2 regions of the Thermaerobacillus caldiproteolyticus genome follow, and region 1 is predicted to be linked to the other one. Evidence: predicted binding sites of a transcription regulator. Region 1 holds the regulator's gene; the other holds the start of a gene.
The links. The regulator CtsR, encoded in region 1, represses protease genes until heat stress. The targets are predictions, from matches to a motif close to ATGGTCAATAAAGGTCAAACA.
Positions count from the first base shown of each region.

Region 2: the regulator CtsR is predicted to act here: its motif matches at 4,104-4,124, upstream of ISX45_RS02110 (ATP-dependent Clp protease ATP-binding subunit).

Region 1 is NZ_CP064060.1:3,230,638-3,238,472, forward strand. It holds rRNA gene ISX45_RS16155 (23S ribosomal RNA) at 1-446, shown strand, start outside; rRNA gene rrf (5S ribosomal RNA) at 574-690, shown strand; gene ISX45_RS16165 (CtsR family transcriptional regulator) at 1,282-1,743, shown strand; gene ISX45_RS16170 (protein-arginine kinase activator protein McsA) at 1,760-2,308, shown strand; gene ISX45_RS16175 (protein-arginine kinase McsB) at 2,313-3,401, shown strand; gene clpC (ATP-dependent protease ATP-binding subunit ClpC) at 3,401-5,833, shown strand; gene radA (DNA repair protein RadA) at 5,916-7,295, shown strand; gene ISX45_RS16190 (PIN/TRAM domain-containing protein) at 7,409-7,835, shown strand, end outside.
Region 2 is NZ_CP064060.1:391,680-399,514, forward strand. It holds gene ISX45_RS02095 (ABC transporter ATP-binding protein) at 1-161, shown strand, start outside; gene ISX45_RS02100 (ABC transporter permease) at 158-1,186, shown strand; gene ISX45_RS02105 (TetR/AcrR family transcriptional regulator) at 1,200-1,856, shown strand; gene ISX45_RS02110 (ATP-dependent Clp protease ATP-binding subunit) at 1,886-4,039, opposite strand; gene ISX45_RS02115 (FixH family protein) at 4,254-4,994, shown strand; gene ISX45_RS02120 (YkvI family membrane protein) at 5,099-6,139, shown strand; gene ISX45_RS02125 (methyl-accepting chemotaxis protein) at 6,188-7,807, opposite strand.

The DNA.
Region 1 (7,835 bases):
GCTTATCTCCCCCAAGAGTCCACATCGACGGGGAGGTTTGGCACCTCGATGTCGGCTCATCGCATCCTGGGGCTGTAGTCGGTCCCAAGGGTTGGGCTGTTCGCCCATTAAAGCGGTACGCGAGCTGGGTTCAGAACGTCGTGAGACAGTTCGGTCCCTATCCGTCGCGGGCGTAGGAAATTTGAGAGGAGCTGTCCTTAGTACGAGAGGACCGGGATGGACGCACCGCTGGTGTACCAGTTGTCCCGCCAGGGGCACCGCTGGGTAGCTATGTGCGGAAGGGATAAGCGCTGAAAGCATCTAAGCGTGAAGCCCCCCTCAAGATGAGATTTCCCATCGCGTCAAGCGAGTAAGATCCCTCGAAGATGACGAGGTTGATAGGTCCGAGGTGGAAGCGTGGCGACACGTGGAGCTGACGGATACTAATCGATCGAGGACTTAACCAAGAAAAAGGTGAAGCCGAGCGTTCGCTTCTTTGCATGGATATCGGTTATCTAGTTTTGAGAGAACAAAAAAGTTCTTGACAGAACCGATAGGTTCGTTATAATCATATTTGTCCAATTCGATATCTTGCCTAGTGACAATGGCGGAGAGGTCACACCCGTTCCCATCCCGAACACGGAAGTTAAGCTCTCCAGCGCCGATGGTAGTTGGGGCCAGCGCCCCTGCGAGAGTAGGTCGTCGCTAGGCTTTATTTTATTAGGGAAGCATGTCCTGTTTATAAAATTTGTGGGACATGCTTTTTTGTTTGTAATTTGTTTTATTGTTGTGCTCAATTAAATAAGAGCATTATATTTTGTTTATGGGCTAATTACAGTAACCAATTTTTATGTATGTTGGATAATTTATTAATGAGCTGTAGCAGATGCTTAAAACCAACTTGTCGTTATAAAATGTAGATAAGTTTTGACTGATCGAGAACATAGACTTTTGCATGAAGCAGCATCCTTTTTTTCGCCTGGCTTATTGTTCGTAAATGTCTTGGCGAAAAAGATTCTGTGTGTTAGGTGATAAGATATGTTACTGTTCATTCTAGAAAAGAATTCTGTTTGTTTGAGATTGTTCCTTATGTAAGAAAATTTGTAAATATCCAGAGGATTTTAAAAAATATTAGAGAATTAGCCTATTTATTGGCGTGTTTTTGTTTCATTTTTTTCAAAAACGGCAATCATATTATTGGCATTAATTTGTTACTTTCTTGCATTTTTCTTCAATTCGCTATATAGTAAAGGTAAGGTCAAATATAGTCAAAGTCAACTGCGTATGCAAGGAGGAGGTAGAGTGCGAAATATCTCTGATATCATTGAACAATATTTAAAACAAGTACTAAATATGAGTGATAAAGAAATTGTAGAAATTAAGCGAAGTGAAATTGCCGATAAATTTCAATGTGTTCCTTCACAGATTAACTATGTCATCAATACACGTTTTACATTAGAACGAGGATATATTGTTGAGAGCAAGCGTGGCGGTGGCGGATACATTCGAATTATGAAAGTAAAAACAAAAAGTGAGGCGCAATTAATTGATCAGCTGTTGGAGCTCATCCAACATCGGATTAGCCAATCCAATGCTGAAGATATTATTCGTCGTTTAGTGGAGGAAAAAGTAATTTCAGAGCGTGAAGCGAACATTATGCTCAGTGTTATGGATCGTTCGGTACTGTATATTGATTTACCGCAGCGCGATGAGTTAAGAGCCCGAATGTTAAAAGCGATGTTAATATCATTGAAATATAAATAGGGGAGAGGTGAAAACATTGATATGTCAAGAGTGTAAACAAAGACCGGCAACGATGCATTTTACCAAAATTATCAATGGCGAAAAGACAGAATTTCACCTTTGTGAGCACTGTGCCCAAGAGCGTGGGGAAATGTTTATGTTTCCTGACAATACAGGCTTCTCTATTAATAACTTGTTAGCCGGTTTACTTAATCTCCAATCTCCGATAACAGAAGCGAAGCCGAGCGCGTTTCAAAGCCCTAACATTTTACAATGTGAGCGCTGTAATATGACGTATGAACAATTTACAAAAATAGGAAGATTTGGTTGTTCCCATTGTTATTATACATTCTCACGCCAGTTACAACCAATACTGAGACGGCTTCATAGCGGCAACACTACGCATGCTGGAAAGATCCCAAGACGCACTGGTGGTACGATTCATATTCGAAAACAACTTAATCAATTAAAGCAAAAACTCCAAGAGCTAATAGTTAAGGAGGAGTTTGAAAAAGCGGCCGAAGTTCGTGACCAGATTCGCGTTCTTGAGTCTCAGCTAAGTGAACGTGGAGAGGGGGATCTGTAATCTTATGTCGCTTGAGAAATTTTTGAATACAGCGGTCAGCTCTTGGATGAGTCAAGAAGGACCTGATTCCGATATTGTGCTAAGCAGCCGAATTCGATTAGCAAGAAACATCGCTGATTTTCGATTTCCGACTGTTTTTAACCCTACAGAAGCACAGCAAATTGTCGAGTTGTTTGAAAATACTTTTTCAAATCAATTGTATCATTCAATTGGACGATTTGAACTTTTAAAAATGAATGAACTTCAGCCAATTGAAAAAAGGGTATTGGTAGAAAAACATTTAATTAGTCCCCATTTAGCAGAAGATTCGCCATTTGGAGCATGCTTGCTTTCTGAAAACGAAGAAGTAAGCATTATGATTAATGAAGAAGACCATATTCGTATTCAATGTTTATTTCCTGGATTTCAATTAACGGAAGCGTTACAAGTAGCTAATGGGCTTGATGATTGGATTGAAGCGCATGTCAATTATGCATTTGATGAAAAAAGAGGTTATTTAACAAGTTGTCCTACAAACGTAGGTACAGGGTTGCGTGCCTCTGTGATGATGCATCTTCCTGCTCTCATTTTAACACAACAAATGAATCGGATTATTCCAGCGATTAACCAGCTTGGGTTAGTCGTACGAGGAACGTATGGAGAAGGCAGTGAAGCATTGGGGAATATTTTTCAAATATCTAACCAAATCACATTAGGAAAATCAGAAGAGGATATTGTTGAAGATTTAAAAAGTGTTGTTCAACAGTTAATTGCCCAGGAAAGAATGGCAAGAGAGGCATTAGTCAAAACTTTAAACATACAATTAGAAGACAGAGTCTTCCGTTCTTACGGGATATTAGCGAATAGTCGGGTCATTGAGTCTAAAGAAGCCGCACAATGTTTGTCTGATGTACGCTTAGGAATCGATTTAGGATATATTAAAAACATTTCGCGCAACATTTTAAATGAGCTCATGATTCTAACACAGCCGGGCTGTTTGCAACAATATGCAGGGGGAGCGTTAAGACCAGAGGAACGGGATGTTCTTAGAGCAACATTAATTCGTGAACGTTTAAAAATGGAAGAGAAAAAAGCAATGGAGGATGATGAATGATGATGTTCGGCAGATTTACGGAACGGGCGCAAAAAGTGTTAGCTTTAGCACAGGAAGAAGCCGTACGCCTTGGGCATAATAATATTGGGACGGAGCATATTTTATTAGGATTGATTCGTGAAGGAGAAGGTATTGCCGCGAAAGCGTTAACGGCTTTAGGATTAGGTCCTGATAAAATTCAAAAAGAGGTGGAAGCGCTAATTGGTCGTGGGCATGAATCCTCCCAAACGATTCATTATACGCCGCGTGCCAAAAAAGTCATCGAGCTTTCCATGGATGAAGCAAGAAAACTAGGGCATTCTTATGTAGGGACAGAACATATTTTGCTTGGATTAATTCGTGAGGGAGAAGGTGTCGCTGCGCGCGTTCTTAACAATTTAGGAGTAAGTCTCAATAAGGCTCGTCAACAAGTTCTTCAGCTGCTTGGAAGCAACGAGTCCGTTTCCGGTCATCAAGGTGGAGCCGCTTCCCATGTGAGTACGCCAACATTGGATAGTCTTGCGCGCGATTTAACAGCAATCGCTCGGGAAGGTAGCTTGGATCCGGTCATTGGTAGAAGCAAAGAAATTCAACGTGTCATTGAAGTATTAAGCCGACGCACGAAAAATAATCCTGTTTTAATCGGGGAGCCCGGCGTTGGAAAAACAGCGATTGCAGAAGGATTAGCGCAACAAATCGTAAACAATGAAGTACCGGAAACACTTCGCGATAAGAGAGTGATGACGCTCGATATGGGAACAGTGGTTGCCGGTACAAAATATCGCGGTGAATTTGAAGATCGTTTAAAAAAAGTGATGGATGAAATTCGACAAGCTGGAAATATTATTTTGTTTATTGACGAGCTTCACACCTTGATTGGTGCAGGTGGCGCAGAAGGAGCAATTGATGCTTCCAACATTTTAAAACCGTCTCTAGCTCGCGGAGAATTACAATGTATCGGGGCAACAACATTAGATGAATATCGCAAATATATCGAAAAAGACGCTGCGTTAGAACGCCGTTTCCAACCGATTTATGTCGATGAGCCAACGGTAGAAGAATCAATCCAAATTTTAAAAGGATTGCGTGACCGTTATGAAGCGCATCATCGCGTGTCGATTTCCGATGAGGCTATTGTTCAAGCGGTGAAATTATCGGATCGTTACATTACAGATCGTTTCCTCCCAGATAAAGCGATTGACTTAATTGATGAGGCTTGCTCAAAGGTGCGCCTTCGCTCATTTACCACTCCGCCAAACTTAAAGGAGCTTGAACAAAAATTAGAGGAAGTTCGCAAAGAAAAAGATGCCGCTGTTCAAAGCCAAGAATTCGAAAAAGCCGCTTCATTGCGCGATACTGAGCAACGTTTGCGCGAGCAGCTTGAAGAAACGAAACGAGCGTGGAAAGAAAAACAAGGTCAAGAAAATTCAGAAGTAACGGTTGAAGATATCGCGATGGTTGTATCAAGCTGGACAGGAATCCCAGTGGCAAAATTAGCACAAACGGAAACAGAACGGTTATTGAAGTTAGAGGAGATTTTACATTCGCGTGTCATCGGTCAAGAAGAAGCAGTGAAAGCAGTAGCGAAGGCGGTGCGTCGCGCTCGTGCGGGATTAAAAGATCCGAAGCGCCCAATTGGTTCGTTTATTTTCTTGGGCCCAACAGGTGTAGGAAAAACAGAGCTGGCAAGAGCGTTAGCAGAAGCAATGTTTGGTGATGAAGATGCTTTAATTCGGATTGACATGTCTGAATATATGGAGAAACACTCAACGTCTCGTCTTGTTGGTTCACCTCCTGGATACGTAGGATACGAAGAAGGTGGTCAGTTAACGGAAAAAGTGCGCCGTAAACCATATTCGGTCGTTTTGTTAGATGAGATGGAAAAAGCCCATCCGGATGTATTTAATATTCTTTTACAAGTATTAGAAGATGGTCGCCTAACGGATTCTAAAGGCAGAACGGTTGATTTTCGCAATACCATTGTGATTATGACGTCAAATGTTGGTGCCGATGCGCTAAAACGAAATAAATATGTCGGCTTTAATGTTCAAGACGAAACCCAAAAATACAAAGACATGAAAGAAAAAGTCATGGACGAGTTGAAAAAAGCGTTCCGTCCAGAATTTTTAAACCGTATTGATGAGATTATTGTGTTCCATTCATTAGAAAAACAACATTTAACCCAAATCGTGAAGCTAATGGCAGAACAGCTTATCAAACGCTTAAAAGAACAAGACATTGATTTAGAATTGACTCAAGCAGCGATCGAAAAAATTGCTGAACAAGGATATGATCCTGAATACGGTGCACGTCCATTGCGCCGGGCGCTGCAAAAGCATATTGAAGATCGCCTATCTGAAGAGTTGCTAAAAGGAACGATCGGAAAAGGGCAGAAGGTTGTTGTCGATGTAAAAGACGGACAGTTTGTTATTTTATCTGGGCAGACAGTTTAATAACCTCTGAGGTATGCGGCAACCCGTTGGCGCATACCTTTTCTTTTATGGTAATTTTTGGTTAGGAAAGGAAATAAGATAAATGGGAAAGAAAAAAACAAAGTTTGTTTGTCAAGAATGCGGGTACGAGTCGGTCAAATGGATGGGAAGATGCCCGGGATGTTATACATGGAATTCTATGGTAGAGGAAGTAGAGCGAGCAAAACCAACAACGAGGGGAGTGTTCGTTCATTCGTCTCCCGATACAATTTCTAAGCCGGTACCGATTACCACAGTGACGACAACACAAGAGCCGCGCATACAAACAGATCTGTCTGAATTGAACCGCGTGTTAGGCGGGGGCATTGTCAGAGGCTCTCTTGTCTTAATTGGCGGTGATCCAGGGATCGGAAAATCAACGCTTCTTTTGCAAGTTTCGGCACAACTCGCGATGAAACAAAATAAAGTGTTATATATATCTGGTGAAGAATCGGTCAAACAAACGAAATTACGGGCAGATCGCCTTCATGTTTCATCTAATGAATTGTATGTGTTAGCAGAGACGGATTTAGAATATATTGCGGAGGCGATTGAGGTAATCAATCCTGCCTTTGTCGTTATTGATTCAATTCAAACGGTGTATCGTTCGGAAATTACGTCAGCTCCCGGAAGTGTGTCCCAAGTGCGCGAATGCACAGCAGAGCTAATGAAAATCGCGAAGACAAAAGGGATTGCCATTTTTATCGTCGGTCATGTGACAAAAGAGGGGGCAATTGCCGGACCGAGAATTTTAGAGCATATGGTTGATACCGTGCTTTATTTTGAAGGGGAACGTCATCATACGTACCGCATTTTACGAGCGGTAAAAAACCGCTTTGGTTCCACCAATGAAATTGGCATTTTTGAGATGAGAGAAACCGGTTTATTGGAAGTGGAGAATCCGTCCGAAGTATTTTTAGAGGAGCGTTCACGAGGAGCGGCAGGGTCGACAGTTGTTGCCTCTATGGAAGGAACCCGGCCTGTGTTAGTAGAAATTCAAGCATTAATTTCACCGACGAGTTTTGGAAATCCGCGGAGAATGGCGACGGGAATAGACCATAACCGCGTCTCTTTGTTAATGGCAGTACTTGAAAAACGCGTCGGGCTACTTCTCCAAAACCAAGATGCTTACTTAAAAGTGGCAGGCGGCGTCAAATTGGATGAACCGGCGATTGATTTAGCGATTGCTGTAAGCATTGCCTCCAGTTTTCGTGATCAGCCTACGAATCCTTATGATGTTATTATCGGTGAAGTCGGCTTAACAGGGGAGGTCCGCCGCGTTTCCCGCATTGAACAACGCGTACAGGAAGCAGTAAAATTAGGATTTCATCGTATTATTATTCCAAAAAACAATGTAGGCGGATGGAATGTACCAGCAGGAGTAGAAATCATCGGCGTGTCTCACGTTGCCGAAGCGCTTGAATACACATTAGGAAGCAAGTAAGTGATAGAAAGGTTACAAATGTGTATCAAATGTTTAAAAAAGATTAAAAACTGTCGTTATAATTGGTTTCAAACAATGGAAACTGTTTATAATGTAGTAGAGGAGGTGAAGAAATGGTAAAACGAATTGTTCAATTGTTTTTTCTCGTTATTGGAGGAACGTTAGGGGTTATTTTTCTGCCGAACTTATTTCAATTATTGAAGCTCGATGACATTGCCATTTTAAATAGCCCGTACATGTTGGCTATTGTAGGGGCGCTTATTTTCTTTATCATCACTTTTTGGTTAGTTGATTATGTAGTAGAGCTTATTCGCTGGGTTGAAGAATCGCTGGTGAAAGCACCTGTCACCGATATTTTATTTGGAAGCTTAGGGCTCATTTTCGGATTAATTGTCGCGTTTTTAGTTGTAATGCCGCTTAAAGCGTTTCAATTTCAAGTCGTTAATACGGTGTTGCCCGTGTTTTTAACCATTTTGCTTGGCTATTTAGGGTTTCAAGTTGGATTTAAGAAGCGACACGAATTAATGAATTTATTTTCCC
Region 2 (7,835 bases), 900 kb from region 1:
TGACGACTCACGTCATGGATGAAGCCGAGAAATGCCAGCGTTTGGCGATGATTCGTGACGGTCGTCTCATCGCTGTAGGCAGCCCAGAAGAGCTAAAGAAAAGAACAAATTCGCAAACAATCGAACAGGCATTTTTGCATTTTGGAGGTGCACGACAATGAGAGTTCGCGCGATCGTCATTCGAATCATTCGCCAGTTTTTCCGTGACAAACGAACGCTTGGATTAATGATTGTGGCGCCGATGTTTGTGTTGTTTTTAATGAATCTTGTGTTTAATGGAGAGGAATATAAACCAACAATTGCTGTTGATAAAAATGTTCCAGAAGTTGTTGTTGAAAAATTAGCGAAATCCGATGCTGACCTCAAAGAGCTTACGAAAACGACAGCTCGCAAACAGCTAGAAAAGCAACAAATTGATGCATTTATGGAAATGGATGAAGGAACTCCGAAAATTACGTTAGAAGGAAGCGATCCAACTGTTAATAAAGCGGTACTTATGGCTGTACAAAAAGCGTTTCAAGAATTAGCTCCACAAACACAATCGTTGCAATTGAAAACAACGTACTTACACGGTTCGGAGGATATGGCATTATTTGATAATTTCGGACCTGTGTTAATTGGCTTTTTCGTTTTCTTTTTCGTTTTCTTAATCGCCGGTGTTTCTTTCCTTCGTGAACGTACAGGGGGAACGCTGGAACGCTTGTTGGCGACGCCGTTAAAACGTTGGGAGATTGTTGTTGGCTATGTCATCGGATTTGGGATTTTTACAACGTTTCAGGCGAGCTTAATTTCTTGGTTTGCCATTGATATTCTTGATATGATGATGGAAGGTTCTTTCTTCTACGTGTTATTGATTACATTCTTATTGGCAATGACCGCTTTAACATTAGGAACGTTACTGTCTGCCTTTGCGAATAATGAGCTACAAATGATTCAATTTATTCCGTTAGTTGTTATACCGCAAGTTTTCTTTTCCGGCTTGTTTAATTTAGATACAATGGCAGAGTGGCTTCGTTCATTAAGCGTTGTCATGCCGTTAACATACGGAGCGGATGCGCTTCGGGAAATTATGATCCGCGGCAGCGGTTGGCAGGAAATTGCCCAAGACGTATATGTTTTACTTGGCTTTTCCGTTTTGTTTATGGTATTAAATGTGGTAGCATTGAAAAAATATCGAAAACTGTAAGGAGCAAATATGGATGAATGAGCAACAATGGCTTGAAGAGCTATTGAAAGTAAATGGAGAAGACGTAAAACTAAGCGAGAAACAAGTGAAAATTTTAGAAGCGGCGATTGAAATGTTCGCTGAAAAAGGCTATGCCGCCACTTCAACAAGCGAAATCGCCAAGAAGGCAGGTGTGGCGGAAGGGACGATTTTTCGTCACTATAAAACAAAAAAGGATTTACTCTTGGCGATTGTCACTCCAACGCTGTTTAAATCCGTCGCCCCATTTTTAGCGAAAGAGTTTGTCAAAGAAGTGTTCGAAAACCAGTATCAAAGCTATGAAGATTTCATTCGTACTCTTTTGAAAAACCGTTATGAATTTGTAAAAAAATACATCCCAGCGATCCGGGTGTTTTGGCAGGAAATCGCGTTTCATGCGGAAATTAAGGAGCAATTTCAGCGTATTTTTACGGTGCACGTATATGAAAAATTTAAGCGGATCGTGGAACATTTTCAAGCGAAAGGAGAAATTGCCGCGATTCCTATTGATTCGGTCATCCGCATGACGATTACGGCGATTGCGGGATTTTTGATGACGCGGTTTATCGTGTTGCCGGATTCCGAATGGGATGACGAAGCAGAAATGGAACGGACGGTTCAAGTTTTGATGCACGGTCTTGCAAAAAAATAAACAGAAACGCCTAATCCGTATAAATCGGATTAGGCGTTTTGTTTATTCAATGCCTTAGCAACAATGTTGCCATTTTCGACACTGATTTGGATAGCGTGAACATTGGCCGTTTCGTCAAGAAGGACATCAGCGATTTGGTCTTCGACGTGTTCTTGGATAACGCGGCGGAGCGGGCGAGCACCGAACGCTGGATGGTAGCCTAACTCCGCTAATTTTTCTTTCGCTTCTTGCGAAACATGAATGCCGATGTGTTGTTCTTTTAATGTTTTTTTCAATTCATCGAGCATGAGATCGACAATTTGTAACATATGCTCTTTTTCGAGCGGTTTAAACTCGATAATTGCGTCAAAGCGGTTTAAGAATTCTGGTTTGAAATAAGCATTTAACGACTCAAGAACGCTTGTGTGCGTTGACCCTTGCTTTTCGAATCCGACCGTAATTTTTTTATCGGTAGCACCGGCGTTACTTGTTGCGATAATAACGGTATCTTTAAAGCTTACGGTACGGCCTTGGCTGTCAGTGAGACGTCCATCTTCTAAAATTTGTAGGAAAATATGCTGCACATCTGGGTGCGCTTTTTCGATTTCATCGAGCAAAATGATGCTGTAAGGATTTCGGCGTACTTTTTCAGTAAGCTGACCGGCTTCCTCATGACCGACATAGCCAGGCGGTGAACCGATTAATTTAGAAACGGAATGTTTCTCCATATATTCGCTCATATCTAAACGAATCATCGCATCTTTTGAGCCGAACAATTCTTCCGCCAATGTTTTTGATAATTCTGTTTTACCAACTCCAGTTGGTCCGATGAATAAGAACGAACCAATTGGACGATTTTTCGCTTTTAATCCTGCGCGGCTACGGCGGATTGCTTTGGCAACTTTTTTCACTGCTTCTGCTTGGCCGATCACTTTTTTCGCTAAATTTTCTTCTAATTGCTTCATTTTCGTTTTTTCATCGGCTTGCAGCTTGCCGACAGGAATGCCGGTTTTTTCTTCGATGATTTGTTGAATATCGCTAACGTCAACGATTGGTGTTTCTTGCACATGACCGTTTTGCAATTGCTTTTCCAATTTGAGTTCTTCATCGTGTAATTTTGCTGCCAATTCGTAGTTTTCTTCTTTTACTGCTTTTTCTTTTTCTTTCGCTAGTTGGGCGAGCCGCTCTTGAATTTGCTTTTCATCCGTTGGGGCAACGCGTAAGTTCGCTTTTGAACCGGCCTCGTCTAACAAGTCGATTGCTTTGTCTGGCAAGAAGCGGTCTTGGATATAGCGATGCGATAATGTGACGCATGCTTCAATCGCTTCATCTGTATATTTGACATGATGGAATTGTTCGTATTTCGCTTGAATGCCTTTTAAAATAGCAATCGCTTGCTCGACTGTCGGTTCATGGACGATGACTGGCTGGAAGCGGCGTTCAAGTGCAGCATCTTTTTCAATTTGGCGGTATTCTTTCAACGTTGTCGCACCAACGACCTGCAATTCACCGCGTGCTAGAGCAGGTTTTAAAATGTTGCCTGCGTCCATAGAACCTTCTGCAGACCCTGCACCCACAAGCAAGTGAATTTCGTCGATGAAGAGAATAATATTTTTGCGACGTTGCAATTCGGCGATCAATTGCTTCATTCGTTCTTCAAATTGTCCACGAATGCCAGTGTTAGCGACAAGTGAAGCCACATCTAACAAATACACTTCTTTATCAAGAAGCTTCGCCGGAACTTGTCCCTCGGCAATTTTTAAGGCAAGACCTTCAACGATCGCTGTTTTACCGACGCCTGGTTCCCCGATTAATACAGGGTTGTTTTTGTTGCGGCGGTTTAAAATTTCAATGACGCGTTCAATTTCTTTGTCGCGACCAATGACAGGATCAATAAGTCCAGCTTTGGCGAGCTGTGTTAAGTTGCGACCAAATTTATCTAAAAAGCCACCTTTGCCATTTCGATTTTGATGTTGGGATACGTTCGGTTGTTGAACGTCCATCTCATGAGAGAGTGTGAATCCATTCATGAATAAGTCTTCAAATGGAAAAGATGGAAAACTTCCGAATCCAAAGTTCGAAGGAATCGTCATTTTTTGTTGTTCATAACAAGTATGGCAAAGATGCAATTGTTTTTTCTCATGATTGAATTGGATATTCAAAAAGACTGTTGCTTCGTTTTGTTGGCATACTTGACAAAGCATGAGGCATAACCTCCTTTTTTAACAGTTTGACTTTGATTATCTTTGACCTTTCTGATTTTATTATACTTTGACCTTTTTTGACGTTCAAGTCTTTTTTTAAAATTTTTTGTTTGATTCGTGAAATGTTTTTGAAAAAAATGTGAACAATGGCATATGAGAGTACGCAAATATGATATAGTGAACAAGGAAAAAGGAAGCAAGGGGAGAAGAGAAAATGAAGAGAAAATTTCTGTTTTTAGCTTTTATGACGATGGTCGCTTTTGTTTTGCTTGCTGCTTGTAACCAAGAAAAACAAGAAGAGAATCAGCCGGCGGTTCTAAATGTAAAAATTAAAACCGATGATCATATTGAATTAAATAAGGAAACGGAAATTGCTTGCCTTGTTACATATGGAAATGAAAAGGTTACCGACGCTGATGAAGTAAAGTTTGAAATTTGGAAACAAGGTAACAACCAACATGAGATGTTAAAGGCAAAACATGAAGGAAATGGAAAATATGTCGTCAAAAAAACATTTACAGAACCGGGGACATATTCGGTTATTGCTCATGTAACGGCACGCAATATGCATAACATGCCGAAAACAGATATCGCTGTTGGACAAGCATCGAACATGCCAGCTGAACAAAACCACGATCATGATGGAGAAGAACACCATGATCATCATTCAGACGTCACCATCATGCTTCATGAACAACAATATCATGTGAATGAAGCGAAGGAATTAACGGCGCACATTACGCATGACGGCCAGCCGCTGACTAACGCTACTGTTCGCTTTGAAGTATGGAAGGAAAATAGCGAAAAACACGAATTTATTGATGCTCATGAACAAGCCAAAGGCGAGTATAAAGCAACGACGACGTTCAAAGACAAAGGAGTTTATTTTGTTAAAGTGCATGTAGAAACCAATGAATTGCATGATCATCAAGTGGAACAAATCACTGTTCAATAAGAAAAGGGATGCCCGCAATTAGGGCATCCTTTTTCTTATTCCTTTCGTCTTTCTTTGTCTGTTTTTACATATATATGGAACATACATAGGACAAGAAGGACGAGGTGACGAGGTTGGTAGGAAAATGGTCAGGGGCTTGGCAAATTGCGGCTGTATATGTCGGAACGGTCGTTGGCGCCGGGTTCGCGACGGGAAAAGAGATTGTAGAATTCTTTACACAATACGGTGAATTTGGAACGGTCGGCATTGTAGTTAGTGGCGGACTGTTTACGTGGATGGGAACACGAATGATGATGATGGCCCGGCGGATCGGAGCAGTTTCTTATAAAGAATTGAACGATTATGTATTCGGAAGAGCAATGAGTCCGCTTATGACCATATTAATGACATTGATGGTGATTGGAGTGACATCGGTCATGGTGGCAGGGGCAGGAGCAGTGTTTGAAGAACAGCTTGGTCTGCCCAAACAAGTGGGGATGTTTGTTACGTTATTATTATCGTTTATTGTAATGCTTTACGATATAAAGGGGCTATTTAGTGTCAATGTTTTCATTGTTCCGATGATGGTATTATTTAGTTTTGCAGTTCTAGGAAAAATGTTGCTCAGTGAAAAGTGGTGCGGGACCGGTACGGTCATGCCGGATTATTCATTAAAAGCGTTTCTTTCTCCGTTTTCTTATGCAGCTTTTAATTTAGCAATGGCGCAAACCGTTCTTGTTCCGTTGTCACAAGAGGCAGCCGATGAACAAACGGTGAAACGAGGAGCGACGCTCGGCGGCATCTTGTTAACGATGATTTTATTAAGCAGCCATTTCGTTTTATTATCATTCCCTCATTTGCTGCGCTACGATATTCCGATGGCGGAAGTGATTCATACGTTTTTCTCGTTGCTGTATTGGCTGTATATTGTCGTTATTTATGGTGAGATTTTCACATCGATTATCGGCGGAATTTTTGGTTTGCAGCGGCAATTTCGCTCGATGTTCCGCGTTTCTAATGTTCTTTTTCTTTTTGTACTGTTTCTCATTTTCTATGTGATTAGTTCATTTCAATACAGTTTCTTATTATCGTTGTTATATCCGCTCTTTGGATATATGAGTTTTCTGATGATGATTTTATTGGTCTTCCGCAAACTTCCTAAATAATGAGAGGGGCATTTGTCACCATTTCATATGACAAATGCCGGTATCCATTTACGTTTTATAAAAGCGGTTGACAATTTGTTCGAGTTGCTGAACAGAAGCGGAAAGCAACTCGGCTTCTTTGGCAAGCTCATGAATCCCGTGAATTTGTTGCTCTAATCCTGCCGTGGTCTCATGGACCATGTTCGTAAAGTCATTAGCGATCGTATTCACCTCTTCGATGAACTGCTGTAAGGAATGTCCATTGTTTTTAATCGTGTCGACGTCATTGCGATTGCGCAGTAAAAGTTCTCTCATTTCTGAAAACATATGGTGAAATGATTTCATTGTTTTGCTCGTTTTCCATAAAGATTGCATCGTTTCATTGACGTTGTGCCCATTTTGCTGCACTGCTTGTACCGCATTATTCAGCACATTTGTCATCGTTTGCAGCGACGATAAAATTTGTGCAGCAAAAGCATTCGTGTCTTCAGCTAATTTTCTCACTTCAGCAGCAACAATCGCAAATCCTTTTCCTGATTCGCCTGCCCTAGAAGCTTCAATCGAAGCGTTTAACGCCAGCAAGTTTGTTTGTTTAGCGATCGCGGTAATGGCGGAAATCATTTCGCCAACGCGATGGGCTTCTTCAGCGACAGAATGAATCAAAGCAGTCGTCTTGCTCATATCTTGTTGCATAATGTCCATTTGCTGTTTCGTCGCTTCGATGAGACGATTTCCCTCGTTCACAGATGTCATCGCTTCTTGTGCCTGTACAACGACACTTTCAAAGCCAGTTTGCATTTCGAGTACACCTTGCACCATGTCTGTCACTAACAAGTTTGCCTGTTCCACGGATGACGTTTGCTGTTTGGCACCTTCGCGAAATGTTTCCATAGCAGCGGCGATTTCATCGAAAGATTCAGAAATTCGTTTTGTTTCCAACTGCTGTTGTCGGCTCACTTGTTGAACTGTTTTTGTCGCTTTTGCTAACTCTGCTACAATTGTACGGATTCCTAAGATCATTTTGTTTAATTCATAAGCAATTTGATGAAATTCGTTACGTTTACGAGCGGTCTGCACCTCCGCATGCAGGTTTCCAGAAGAAACCGAGCGGGTGACTCTATACCAATGCCGCAGTTCGTTGGCGATCGTTCGGTAAAAAAGCGCACTGATGACGAGACTGAATAAAATAGTAAGGATACATACCAATAAAGGAGACAAAGAAAAAAAACATGTAATAAGAAAACTAACGACGGCTGGTACAGTGGAAAGAACAAGAAAACGAAGCTGTAAATACGGTTGGTGAATCAATCTTCCCATTCGTAAGTTAAAGCGCTTTCCATCTTTGTCAGTGAATAGCGGACAACTGGCGTCAACGAGCATTTCTCCCGTATCCCGCATATATGCCTGCAAAAGTGGTTTCGTTGTTTTTGCCGCATTTTGCCCGACCTCATCGGAAAACACTCTTCCTTCTCGCAATCGGTTCGTATGAATGATGGCATAACCTGTTTCGTCTACAATGAGGAAATATTCATCTTGTTGTAGCTGTTCATCAAGAAGCGCCCGAAGTTGTTCTATTTGGGCATCGATCGGCTTGGTTCCATCCATGCGTCGTTTAAGATGTTCCGCCACTTCGACGACTTTTTGCAGCGCTTGTTGAGCTTGTCTTTTTTTTAGTAATAATTGTTCCATCGCCTTCCCTCCTATTTTTTCTATTTCT